Regions from separate parts of the Pseudoalteromonas sp. PAR1 genome, predicted to be linked through region 2. Evidence: predicted binding sites of a transcription regulator. Region 2 holds the regulator's gene; each other region holds the start of a gene.
The links. The regulator MetJ, encoded in region 2, represses methionine synthesis genes. The targets are predictions, from matches to a motif close to TAGACGTCTAGACGTCTA.
Positions count from the first base shown of each region.

Region 1: the regulator MetJ is predicted to act here: its motif matches at 1,587-1,604, upstream of metA (homoserine O-succinyltransferase).
Region 3: the regulator MetJ is predicted to act here: its motif matches at 1,972-1,989, upstream of metK (methionine adenosyltransferase).

Region 1 is NZ_CAMZMY010000006.1:60,684-65,368, reverse strand. It holds gene QL229_RS06595 (homocysteine S-methyltransferase family protein) at 1-585, opposite strand, end outside; gene metA (homoserine O-succinyltransferase) at 575-1,522, opposite strand; gene ettA (energy-dependent translational throttle protein EttA) at 1,769-3,442, shown strand; gene QL229_RS06580 (PilZ domain-containing protein) at 3,581-3,946, shown strand; gene QL229_RS06575 (histone deacetylase) at 4,000-4,685, shown strand, end outside.
Region 2 is NZ_CAMZMY010000025.1:50,573-55,257, reverse strand. It holds gene QL229_RS17385 (malic enzyme-like NAD(P)-binding protein) at 1-1,151, shown strand, start outside; gene metJ (met regulon transcriptional regulator MetJ) at 1,239-1,559, opposite strand; gene metB (cystathionine gamma-synthase) at 1,826-3,085, shown strand; gene metL (bifunctional aspartate kinase/homoserine dehydrogenase II) at 3,090-4,685, shown strand, end outside.
Region 3 is NZ_CAMZMY010000001.1:181,958-186,642, forward strand. It holds gene tkt (transketolase) at 1-1,824, opposite strand, end outside; gene metK (methionine adenosyltransferase) at 2,091-3,242, shown strand; gene QL229_RS00845 (diacylglycerol kinase) at 3,295-3,699, opposite strand; gene QL229_RS00850 (START domain-containing protein) at 3,780-4,421, opposite strand; gene QL229_RS00855 (CYTH and CHAD domain-containing protein) at 4,427-4,685, opposite strand, start outside.

The sequences.
Region 1 (4,685 bases), on a different contig from region 2:
GGCTTTTGCATTAAGCGTATCAAAGATGGTTTCAATCAAAATAAGGTCTGCGCCACCTTCCATCAGTGCCAGTGTCGACTCAACATACGCAGCCACCAGCTTATCAAAATTGATATTGCGATAACCTGGGTCATTTACATCTGGTGAAATAGAGCAGGTTTTTGACGTTGGCCCAAGCACCCCCGCTACATAACGCGGTTTACTTGGATCTTTTGCTTCAAACTCATCACATACGCCGCGCGCAAGTTTCGCTGATTCGAGGTTGATTTCGCGACTAAGACTCGCCATATCATAATCTTCCATCGAAATAGTCGTGGCATTAAAGGTATTGGTTTCGATGATATCGGCACCGGCTTCTAAGTAAGCACGGTGAATATCAGCAATGATCTTTGGCTGAGTCAGGCTTAATAAGTCATTATTGCCTTTAATAAGTACATGCCAGTCTTTAAAGCGCTCACCGCGATAGTCTTGCTCTTCTAATTTATGTTCTTGGATCATGGTGCCCATCGCGCCATCGAGGATTAAAATTCGCTGTTTCAGCGCCTCGGTCAATTGTTCGCGTTTATTCACTGCATTACTCGGCATAGTTGTTAGTCCTTACGTCTTGGCTAACTAAGTTAATATCATACGGTGTAGTTTGGTACACATAATAGTTTAACCAATTAGAAAACAATAAAAAGGCATGACTTTGCCATGTTTTCGATGGTTCGTTATCAGGGTTATCATCTGGGAAATAATTTTCTGGTTTAGGTGCGTCTGCAGACTTCTCGCTATCACGCAGGTACTCTTCTTTTAAGGTATGCGCATCGTACTCTGGATGACCTGTAATATACACTTGGCTGCCAGACTTATTCTTAATTAAATAGGCACCAACTCGCTCAGAACCAGCTAACACCACCAAATCATCACAGGCAGTTATCTTATCAATATCAATATGACCATAGCGAGAGTGTGGCACTAAAAAGGTATCATCAAAGCCACGGGTGAGTGCTGCGTGGTCAAAATAGCTTTTGTGGGTAAATACACCACTTAACTTATTTGGTTTAAGTTCACGCTTAAGACCATAGTGGTGATAAAGCCCCGCATGGGCCGCCCAACACGAAAACAGCGTAGAGGTAACATGCAGCTCAGCCCAGTCTAAAATCACTTTAAGTTCATCCCAATAGACAACATCGTCATACTCTAAATGTGCAAGCGGCGCACCTGTGATGATCATAGCATCGTAGTTATTGTCTTTTACCTCAGAAAAATAACGATAAAACGTATCTAAGTGCTGCTCAGAGTTACTACTGCTGCGGTGGGTATCTAAGCGCAACAGCTCAACATTAACTTGCAGCGGTGAGTTAGCTAGTAAGCGAATAAACTGCACCTCGGTTTCTACTTTGTTTGGCATTAAGTTTAAGATGGCCAAACGCATTGGGCGAATCTCTTGCGTTTTCGCACGGCTTTTTGGCATTACAAACACGTTTTCCTGACGTAACTTTGCAATAGCTGGCAATTCATCTTTTACTGTAATGGGCATAGCGGGCTCCGAGCATACATATTAGAGTGCTAATTATGAACGGATAGTTAGAAATTTCAACCTCTAGATGTTTAGATGTCCAAATGAAGTGATATTTCTGAGTGGTCATTAATTAAAATGTACGACTCTTTGAGTAAATAACACCTTGATATTAAGCCTATCATAAACGCTGAATTCTGTATTTTGAGGTAGTTTGGGTATACAATACTTGCTGTTAATTTTTATTATAAATTGAAGGCTTCTTTCATGGTGTTACCAGACAAGTTTATATTCTCGATGAGTCGAGTATCTAAGGTTGTGCCACCTAAGCGCACTATCTTAAAAGATATTTCTTTACACTTTTTCCCAGGCGCAAAAATTGGTGTGCTAGGTCTAAACGGTGCAGGTAAATCGACGTTACTGCGCATTATGGCCGGTGTTGACCAAGACTTTGAAGGTGAAGCTCGCCCTCAACCAGGCACTAAAATCGGTTACTTACCGCAAGAACCGCAGCTAGACGAGAACAAAACAGTTCGCGAAACAGTAGAAGAAGCGGTAAGCGAAGTTAAAAATGCATTAAATCGTCTAGATGAAGTATACAACGAGTATGCAATGGACGGTGCTGACTTCGATGCGCTTGCTAAAGAGCAAGGCGAATTAGAAGCTATCATCCAAGCACACGATGGTCACAATATTGATAACGTGTTAGAGCGTGCAGCTGATGCATTACGCCTACCACCTTGGGATGCAAAAATTGAACACCTTTCGGGTGGTGAGCGTCGCCGAGTTGCGATCTGTCGTTTACTACTTGAAAAACCAGATATGCTTATTCTTGACGAACCAACCAACCACTTAGACGCTGAGTCAGTTGCTTGGTTAGAACGCTTCTTACACGACTACGAAGGTACTGTGGTTGCTGTAACCCACGACCGTTACTTCTTAGATAACGTAGCAGGTTGGATTTTAGAGCTTGACCGTGGTGAAGGTATTCCTTGGGAAGGTAACTACTCATCGTGGCTTGAGCAAAAAGATTTACGTTTACAACAAGAACAGAAATCTGAAAAAGCACGTCAAAAATCAATCGCACAAGAACTTGAATGGGTTCGTTCAAACCCGAAAGGCCGTCAAGCTAAGTCTAAAGCACGTATGGCACAGTTCTCAGAGCTTCAACAAAATGATTACCAAAAGCGTAACGAAACGAATGAGCTATTCATTCCACCGGGTCCACGCTTAGGTGACCAAGTTATCGAAGTGAAAGGCCTGAAGAAGAGCTTTGGCGACCGCGTATTAATTGATGACTTAAACTTTGCAATGCCTAAAGGCGCTATCGTAGGTATTATCGGTGCCAATGGTGCAGGTAAATCAACGCTTTTCAAAATGCTAAGCGGTGAAGAAAAGCCTGATAGCGGTGAGATCATTGTTGGTGAAACAGTAGAGCTTGCAACTGTTGATCAGTTCCGTGGCAACATGGACGAGAGCAACACTGTTTTCCAAGAAATCTCAAACGGCCAAGACGTATTGAAAATTGGTAACTTTGAATTCCCAAGCCGTGCCTATGTTGGCCGCTTTAACTTCAAAGGTAACGACCAACAAAAATTCGTTAAAGACCTATCAGGTGGTGAGCGCAACCGTTTACACCTAGCTAAGCTGTTAAAAGCTGGTGGTAACGTATTACTTCTGGATGAGCCAACCAATGACCTAGACGTTGAAACACTACGTGCACTTGAGAACGCTATTTTAGAGTTCCCTGGCTGTGTAATGTGTATCTCGCATGACCGTTGGTTCCTTGACCGTATTGCTACACATATTCTTGATTACCGTGACGAAGGCCAAATTAACTTCTTCGATGGTAACTACACAGAATACGAAGAGTGGTTGAAGAAAACCTTAGGCGCCGAAGCGGCACAACCTAAGCGTATCAAATACAAAAAAATTGGCTAATTAGCTGATATTATAAAAGCCCCAGTTTAGGGGCTTTTCTATAACTATTAACTTTCATCAGTAATTATCAGCTGTTTTCTCTCATTCATTTCATATTGAACTATACTGTTTAGGCTAAAAAGTATGGAGAATAGAGACATGAATGAACGCAGAGAGTTTTCTAGGGTGCTATTTTCTTGCCCGGCTGTCCTTCATATAGAAGGTAACGACTATCACTGTCAGTTACTCGATTTATCATTACAAGGTGCACTTATCACTAAAAGTGATTCATTTTTAATACCTATCCATTCTAAAGCCGATTTAATTTTCACCCTACCCGAATCAAGTATTGAGATAAAAATGCAAGTTGAACTGTGTCATGTTGAACATCAGCATGCTGGGCTTCGCTGCGAACATATTGATATAGATAGTATTAGCCACCTTAAGCGACTAATTGAGCTAAACCTAGGTGATGAAGCTCTATTGCATCGAGAACTAGCGCATTTAATTCACGCTCCAGAGTAAACATCTGCTCAGAAATTCGCTATGCTGTAGCAAATTCAGCTATCCAATGAGCTATGCAGTTAAATCCCCATTTACCTTTGGTTTATCATCCTAATTATTCGTTTAGCTTCGATCCAAACCACCGCTTTGTAATGAGTAAGTTTGCTTATTTATATGAGCATGTGCAAAACCTTGGATTAATAAATGACAACCTAACTCAGCCGATGCTTGGCACGCCTGAGCCCCTTGAGTTAGTACATTGTGAAAACTACATCCACGACCTTTGGCATAATCGTTTAGATGAAAAAGCGATGCGCCGCATAGGCTTACCTTGGTCAAAAGAGTTAATGGCACGTACCTTTACCGCCCCACTTGGCACCTTACAAACAGCACGCTTAGCGCTGAAACATGGCATCGCTTGTCACTTAGCCGGTGGCACTCATCATGCGCATACTGATTTTGGCTCAGGTTATTGCATGGTAAACGACCTAGCGTTCACCAGTGAAACCCTGATAAAAAGTGGTGAAGTGACCAATATACTTATTTTTGACTTAGACGTTCATCAAGGTGATGGCACCGCAGCAATGCTCGCACATCAACCTTATGCTTATACCTGTTCGATTCACTGTGAAAAGAATTTTCCGTTTCGAAAATCGGCCAGCGATTTAGATATTGGTTTAGCACCCAATGTCGCTGATAGTGAATACCTAGGCGTTGTTGACGATACTCTGAGTTATTTATTAAACACCCTTAACCCAGA
Region 2 (4,685 bases):
TTAACGATCTCGCTTTAGCTTATAGCCCAGGTGTGGCTGAACCAGTCCGCGAAATTGCTGCTGATCCAGCAAATGCCTATAAGTACACAGGTAAAGGTAACATGGTTGCGGTTATTTCAAACGGTACCGCAATTCTAGGATTAGGTAACTTAGGCCCGCTTGCATCAAAACCTGTAATGGAAGGTAAAGCGTTACTATTCAAACGTTTTGCTGGCCTTGATTCAATTGATATTGAAGTAAAACACCGCACAACAGAAGACTTCATTAATACGGTTGCTAACATCGCTGATACGTTTGGTGGTATCAATCTAGAAGATATTAAAGCGCCAGAGTGTTTTGAAATCGAAAAAGCGCTTATCGAGCGTTGCGATATTCCAGTTTTCCACGATGACCAACATGGCACTGCTATTGTTACCGCTGCTGGTATGCTTAATGCCCTTGAAGTACAAGGTAAAGACATCGAAGATGCAATTATCGTATGTTTAGGTGCCGGTGCAGCTGCAGTTGCTTGTATGGAGCTATTAATAAAATGTGGCGCACTGCGTGAGCACATCTATATGCTTGACCGTAAAGGTGTGATCCACACTCGTCGTGATGACTTAAATGAGTATAAGCAATTATTTGCTAACAATACTGATAAGCGTACATTACAAGACGTTATTGCTGATGCTGATGTGTTTGTAGGTGTATCTGGTCCTAATCTATTAACTGCCGATGATCTTAAACTGATGGCAGATAAGCCTGTGGTGTTTGCGTGTTCAAACCCAGATCCTGAGATTGCCCCAGAAGTTGCACACAGTGCACGTAACGATTTAATTATGGCAACGGGGCGTTCAGACTTCCCTAACCAAGTGAATAACGTGCTTTGTTTCCCGTTTATTTTCCGTGGTGCGCTAGATGTGCGAGCAACGGCAATTAATGATGAAATGAAAATTGCAGCTGTGCATGCTATTCGAAGCATTGCAAAAGAGCCTGTACCAAGCGAAGTATTAAAAGCGGCTGGCGTTGAGTCACTAGAGTTTGGTGCCGAGTACATCATTCCTAAGCCAATGGACCCGCGTTTATTACCTCGTATTGCTCGTGCTGTTGCTGAGGCGGCAGTAGAGTCAGGGGTTGCGCAAATTGAGATGCCAGAAGATTACATGCGTTAAACTTAATTAACGCTAATAAAAAAACTCAGCCTAAGCTGAGTTTTTTTATGCCTGTGGCTATCGGCGGTGATCCGATGGCCGAAATACTTACTCTGAATCAAGAACAGGGATATCTAACCCCATTTCTTGCATAATCTTTTTAACTTCTTCTGGCACCTTTTCAGGGTTGTCTTTACGAAGGTCATCGTCATTTGGTAATGGTTGACCTGTAAAAGCATGTAGGAAAGCTTCACACAATAACTCACTATTCGTCGCATGACGTAAGTTATTGATCTGACGACGTGTACGTTCATCAGTTAATACTTTTAATACATTAAGTGGGATCGATACGGTAATCTTTTTTACTTGTTCTGATTTTTTACCGTGTTCTGCATATGGGTGAATGTATTCACCGTTCCATTTAGCCATAAGTTATTTCGTTGCCTCGGTTGTCAGTTATTTACGCGAGATACCAATTCAAAATAGAACACTTCGTAAAGGTAATTAGTATTTCTCATCGCGCAAGATGCGGAAATTCTATCTCTTTAAAAAAGATAGTCAAATACTAGTTATTTAGCCATCTAGTAGTGTAAATGTATAAACTTCTATTGTGAGCTATAAATACTTTGACTTCTCATAGTCGATCATCTAACCTTTTAGACGTCTAAACATCCAATTTATGAATAGGTGATGAAATGAGTGAAAAAAATAAAGCGACGATAGCGGTTCGTCACGGCATCGAAGCCGATAAGCATCATGGTGCGGTTGTGCCACCTCTATACTTATCAACCACCTATTCATTTGCTGACTTTGATACTAAACGCCAGTATGACTATGGCCGCAGTGGTAATCCGAATCGCGATATCTTAGCTGAAACTTTAGCTGAGCTTGAAGGGGGTGCAAGAGGCATTATTACTGCAACAGGTATGTCTGCAGTGCATTTAGCAACTCAGCTGTTAAACAGTGATGACACACTGGTTATTCCACATGACTGTTATGGCGGTAGTTACCGTTTATTCACCTCGCTTGAAAAACGTGGCCTGTTAAAACTAAAAGTTTTGGATTTAACTAAAACTGAAAATCTCCAAGAAATTTTAGCGATTAAACCTAAGTTGATTTGGATTGAAACGCCAAGTAACCCAATCTTGCGTTTAACAGATATTAAAGTAATTACTAGTATTGCTAAGCAGTGTGGTGCTTTGGTTGCGGCTGACAACACCTTCTTATCACCTGCATTACAAAACCCCATTGAGTTTGGTGTTGATATTGTTGTGCACTCAACCACTAAATATATTAATGGTCACTCTGATGTAGTGGGCGGTGCAGTGATTGCTGCAACGCAAGAGCTAGGCGATGAGCTTGCTTGGTGGGCGAATAACATTGGTATTACTGGTGCACCATTTGATAGCTACTTAACCCTTCGTGGTTTACGTACTTTAAATGTACGTTTGAAGCAGCACCAAGAAAATGCCTTTGCAATTGCTGAGTATTTAGAAAACTCACCTTATGTAAGCCAAGTTTATTATCCAGGCCTTTCTTCACACCCACAGCATGAGCTTGCTAAAGCACAGCAACGCGGTTTTGGTGGCATGGTGAGCTTTGATATTAAAGGCGACATTAACGATGCCGCAGCGTTTTTAACAAGCCTTAAAGACTTTAGCCTTGCTGAGTCGCTTGGTGGGGTAGAGAGCTTGATTTGTCACCCTGCAACGATGACACACGCAGGTATGGAGCCTAAAGCCCGTCTTGAAGCTGGTGTCGGTGATACCCTTATTCGTATTTCTGTAGGCATTGAAGACGTAAAAGACCTTATTGCCGATTTAGACCGTGTTTTTAATTTAGTAAAACCAGGTCAAGGCCAGCAAGTTACAAAAGCTGAAGTTAAGCAAACACAGCAAGATACACAACAAAACGCGTCATTTAAGTTAACGCCAGCACATACGGCATTGTGGTAGAAAAATGGTAAATATTGTTCATAAATTTGGTGGCTCAAGCTTAAGCTCGGCAGAACGCTATCATGCGGTGGCTAACATTGTTTTAGCGAATACGGAGCAGGGCGATTGCGTAGTTGTATCGGCATCGGGTAAAACAACCGATACTTTAGTAAAGCTTTGGCAAAGTTACCAGCAGCAAGATAGCCAAGCTGTTAGCGATATTCTACTGCTTATTGATAATAATCAACGTGCGCTTATTGAGCAGTTACTTACAGGCCAAAATAAACAACAGGCGTTGGCACAGTTAAAAGATGAACTTGCTGTATTAAACGAATTAATTAGTCAGCAACAGTTACTTGAAGCACCTTTACTTGCACATGGTGAAGTGTGGTCGGCGCGCTTATTGGCGGCTTACTTAAATCAGTTGGGTATTGCTGCACAAGATGTTGATGCAAGGCAGCTATTTACTTTAAATGATGGTCAGCTTTTACATCAAAAAAACCAGCAGCAATGCAGCGATACTATTAGCAAATCACATATCAACGTAGTAACGGGCTTTATTGCCGCAGATTGCCAAGGTAATACGGTTACTTTAGGCCGTAATGGCAGTGATTACAGCGCCACATTACTGGCCAGTTATACTTTTGCTAAACAAGTGTCTATTTGGACAGACACACAAGGGGTATTTAGCACTGACCCTCGTAAGGTTAAAAATGCGGTTAAATACGCCAAGGTATGTCGTGAGCAAGCAAACTTATTAGCGCGCTTAGGCAACCCAGTACTGCATGCAAAGACGTTATCGCCGTTAAAAGACTCAGAAATCAAACTCGTAGTTAGAAGTAGTTTTGATTGCGATGCCACGCCAACCGAAGTGGTAAAAGAAGGCTATAGCAAAGCAAAACGTTTTATTACTACCTTAGATAACATCGATTTATTACGCGTTGATAAACTAAGTAGTGGTGAAGTAGGTGAGCTAAGCCAATTAATTCAACACAGCTTGCATCACTTTGTTAAAGAAGGTGATACCTACTTGTTAGTGCCTGGTCAAAGTACTCATCAGATTGTCAGCCATTTAGCGGGTCGCGCCAATATTGTAGAGTCTAATTTAAGCGGTTGTGCGGTAGTTGCACCGACTGCTGATATCGGTGCTCTTGCAGAGCAAGCAACAGCGCTTTTAAAAGAGCAGAGCATTCATCCTCGTTTTGTACAGCAAGACGATAACTATGTGTTGATCTTAAATGATCAAGCAATTGATAGTGATGTTTTAACTCTTCTACATGACAAGTTGGTAAACAAAGGCCAAGAGCTGGCCATTATAGTTGCTGGCCTTGGTAATGTGGGTGAAGTGTTCTTATCGCAACTTCAAGCTCAGTTTGCTCGTTTATCTGCCCATTATAAAGTAAAGGTGGTTGCTCTTCTTCGCTCTAAGCAAATGCTATTTAGTGCCAGTGGTTTAAATACTGAAACATGGCAAGAGCAGTGGCACAATGAAGCGCAAAGCTACGACAAAGCTGAATTATTAGCGCGTATCAATGAGCTTGATTATGAGCATAAAGTGATAATTGATATCACAGCGAGTGAGGCTTTTAGTCAGTTGTATCCTGATTTTGTAGAGCTTAAC
Region 3 (4,685 bases), on a different contig from region 2:
GCGGCGTGTTACGCTTGCTGGTAGTACGCTTTCTTTATATGCAGCGTCTTGCTCATCAAATAAGTCTGTTGAAGGCATAGATACCACACGTACTTTTTTACCTTGTGAACGAAGCTCTGCAGCTGCATCTTGTGCAAGCTGTACTTCAGAACCTGTTGCGATAAGGATAAGCTCTGGCTCACCGTCACAGCTAAGTACGTAACCACCTTTTTTCACATCAGCTAACTGCTGTGCAGTACGCGCTTGTTGCTCAAGGCCTTGACGAGTGAAAATAAGTGACGTTGGGCCATCTTTACGCTCGATAGCTTGTTGCCATGCAATCGCAGACTCTACTTGGTCACATGGACGCCAGTTCACTAGGTTAGGCGTTAAACGCATGCTTGCAATTTGCTCTACTGGTTGGTGCGTCGGACCATCTTCACCTAGACCAATTGAATCGTGCGTGTATACGAAGATACTTGGTTGCTTCATTAGTGCAGCCATACGTACTGCGTTACGTGCGTATTCCATGAACATTAAGAATGTAGCACCGTAAGGAATAAAACCTTTATGCAGTGCAATACCATTCATAATCGCTGACATACCAAATTCACGTACGCCGTAGAAAATGTAGTTACCACTTGCATCGTTTGCTTCTAAGCCTTTTGAGCCATCCCAAAGTGTTAAGTTAGAGCCAGCTAGGTCAGCAGAACCGCCCATGAATTCTGGTAGTAACGGACCAAACGCGTTTAGTGCATTTTGTGATGCTTTACGTGTTGCTGGGTTTGCAGGGTTTGCTTGTAGCTCTTCGATGTAAGCTTGTGACTTTTCAGCCCAATTAGCTGGTAGCTCACCGTTTGTACGGCGTTTAAACTCAGCTGCAAGCTCTGGGTATGCACTTGCATAAGCGGCAAATTTTTCATCCCAGCTAGCTTCTAGTTGCTTACCTTTTTCTTTGCCATCCCACTCGCTGTAGATTTCAGCTGGAATTTCAAATGCATCACCTGTCCAACCTAGGAACTCACGAGATGCTTTGATTTCGTCTTCACCTAGTGGTGCACCGTGACAGTCGTGGCTACCTGATTTATTAGGTGAACCGTAACCAATGATTGTTTTACAGCAAATTAGTGATGGTTTATCAGTAATGCTACGTGCTTCTTCGATAGCGGCGCGAATTGCATCAGGGTTATGACCGTCTACATCGCTTACTACGTGCCAACCGTATGCTTTGAAGCGCGCTGGTGTATCGTCACTGAACCACCCTTCTACTTCACCATCAATTGAGATGCCGTTGTCATCCCAAAACGCAACTAGTTTACCTAGGCCTAATGTACCGGCTAATGAACAGGCTTCGTGAGAAATACCTTCCATTAAACAGCCATCACCCATAAATGCATAGGTGTAGTGATCAACAATATCGTGGCCTTCACGGTTAAACTGTGCAGCAAGTGCTTTCTCAGCAATTGCCATACCCACAGCATTTGTGATCCCTTGACCTAATGGACCCGTAGTGGTCTCAATACCAGGCGCATAACCATATTCTGGGTGGCCCGGTGTTTTTGAGTGCATTTGGCGGAAGTTTTTAATTTCTTCGAGTGGTAAGTCATAGCCACTTAAGTGCAGTAGAGAATAGATCAGCATTGAACCGTGACCATTCGAAAGAATAAATCGATCGCGGTCTGCCCACTCTGGATTCGTAGGGTTGTGCTTTAGATAATCGCGCCATAGTACTTCTGCGATATCTGCCATGCCCATAGGGGCGCCAGGGTGGCCAGATTTGGCCTGTTGTACTGCGTCCATTGATAAGACGCGAATAGCATTTGCAAGTTCTTTGCGTGATGGCATGAATTCTCCTACCTTTATGTATTTGCGCTGGTTGTTTATGAAGCTCCATTCTTACTTATTGTAAGGGTACAGTGCAATTAAAAATCCGCATTAAATGCACCGTTTATGGGCGTTTGTTAAGAACAATACGTTATTAGTAATTTTAAATGGACGTCTAGGCGTAAAATTACTATGCAAACATATTTGTTTTAGATAAAATACGCCCCTTATTTTTTTAGCGCTATTACCGACGTTTGTGGAGCGCAATATTTGTGAGCAGAAATACAATGGCAAAACATTTATTTACTTCTGAATCTGTTTCTGAAGGTCATCCGGATAAAATCGCGGACCAAATCTCTGACGCGGTTCTAGATGCTATCTTAGAGCAAGATTCTCATGCCCGTGTTGCATGTGAGACATACGTAAAGACTGGTATGGTTATGGTTGGTGGTGAAATCACTACTAGCGCTTGGGTAGATATCGAAGAAATTACACGTAAAACTGTACGTGAAATCGGTTACACGCACTCAGACATGGGCTTCGATGCTGACTCGTGTGCAATCCTAAACACTATCGGTAAACAATCTCCAGATATTAACCAAGGTGTTGACCGTGCTCGTCCAGAAGACCAAGGCGCTGGTGACCAAGGTTTAATGTTCGGTTATGCATGTAATGAAACTGACGTTTTAATGCCTGCACCAATCACTTATTCACACCGTCTAGTTCAGCGTCAAGCTGAAGTTCGTAAGAGCGGTGAGCTTAACTGGTTACGTCCAGATGCAAAATCTCAAGTAACGTTTGCATACGAAAATGGCAAGCCTGTTGGTATTGATGCAGTTGTTCTTTCAACTCAACACTGTGATTCAATCTCACAAAACGACTTAGTTGAAGCGGTAATGGAAACTATCATTAAGCCGGTTCTTCCTGCTGAGCTTATCTCAAGCGCGACTAAGTTCTTCATCAACCCAACTGGCCGTTTCGTAATCGGTGGCCCTATGGGTGACTGTGGTCTTACAGGCCGTAAAATCATCGTAGATACATACGGTGGTATGGCTCGTCACGGTGGTGGTGCTTTCTCTGGTAAAGATCCATCAAAAGTTGACCGCTCAGCTGCATATGCTGCACGTTACGTTGCTAAAAACGTGGTTGCTGCTGGTCTTGCTGACAAGTGTGAGCTACAAGTTTCTTACGCTATCGGTGTTGCAGAGCCAACATCTATCAGCATCGAAACATTTGGTACAGGTAAATTAGATGAAGCACGTCTAATCGAATTAGTGCGTGAGCACTTCGACCTACGCCCTTACGGCTTAATCCAAATGCTTGATCTTGAGCGTCCTATCTATCAACCGACTGCGGCTTATGGTCACTTCGGTCGTAATGAGTTCCCTTGGGAAAGCACAGACAAAGCAGACGCACTTCGCGCAGCTGCTGGCCTGTAATAGGTTAAATAAAATGAAAAAAGCGCCATTTGGCGCTTTTTTTGTGTTTGATTTAAAAGTAGGAAACTATTTTTTCGTAAACAGCCACACCCCATACCAAGGCTAAAACCACCAGCGACAATGTCACCGCCGCAGAGGCCATATCTTTGGCTCGCCCTGATAATACATGATACTCAATGCCAACTCGGTCAGTCAGCGCTTCTATTGATGAGTTAAGTAACTCGACGATTAATAATAATAAATAGGGAATAAACAACACTAACCAGTGATTAAGTGACTGCGCCAATACGACCGACAAGGGTAACAAACACAGTCCTAAATAAATTTCAGAACGAAATGCAGACTCTTCTTTAAACGCCGCTTTAAAGCCTTTAATCGAGCATTTAGTTGCTTTTAAAATGCGTCCAACACCAAGGCCATTTGGCTTATTGACCAGGGGGATTTTTGGTTCTTTCATTTTTTACCTACTGCCTCAGAATTAACCTGATCATAATAATAAACTCTTACACTGTCACCATAAGACCCTTGTTTTAATTGCTAGCAATTACCGGGGATGCTGCTGGTTTTGGTGCGCGAAAACTGATTATTAGTTAACTGCTCTCTGAGCGATTGTAGTGTTTTATAAACACTTTTTAATGACACTTTGTTACTTAACCAATAAGGGATAGAGCCACTCGGATCTGCATAAGCTTGATGGCTCACTAATAAATTAGTTTGTTGCTGTTCTAAGCGCCAATATGCAGTGAGGTTTTTAATTCGTACAACCCCTGCCACTTCTGCTTTTGCATAGGGCTGGCTTTTAATTTGTAGCTCAGTTTTATGCTCACCTAAAGCGCGATAACAAGAGTAACTCACCAAGTCTCGATCTGATACCGGCCAAGGCGAATTAAAGTGGGTATAAACAAGAGTTTCTGAGGGACTTAAGCGCTCCATTAAGGTTACGCTTTTCACGTTTTCGAGCCAATTAGGCGCGTTTTCTGTATCACTTAATAACGCCATAAAGTCACTCGCTTTGGCGTTTTTAACCAGCACAGAAGCATTAATTTCTATTATGCCGGTATCATGCTTTTTATAACTAACCTTGATGTCGTCTTGTTGCTTGTAGACTTGCCATTCAATTGGGTTAGCACAGGCAGATAAACTCAGCCAAGCTAACCCAACTATTAAGCAAAAACGCACTTTATTTATAGCCAGTAAGGGTCTGTGTCGAATGTAGCGTGACGGCTTTGCTCCATTGCACTTACTAAAAATTCAGATTTTTGATCCAACCAAGACTGTATTTTTGCAAGTTCTAAATCTTCATGACCAGCACACAGCTGTTTTAGATACTCAAGTGTACTTAGTTCATAAATACCATGAGAGATATCTAACCATGGAATACGAAACTCACTACGGTCGTCTTTGTTAAATAGCGCTCCTAAACAATTTCCACTAAGCAGAGAG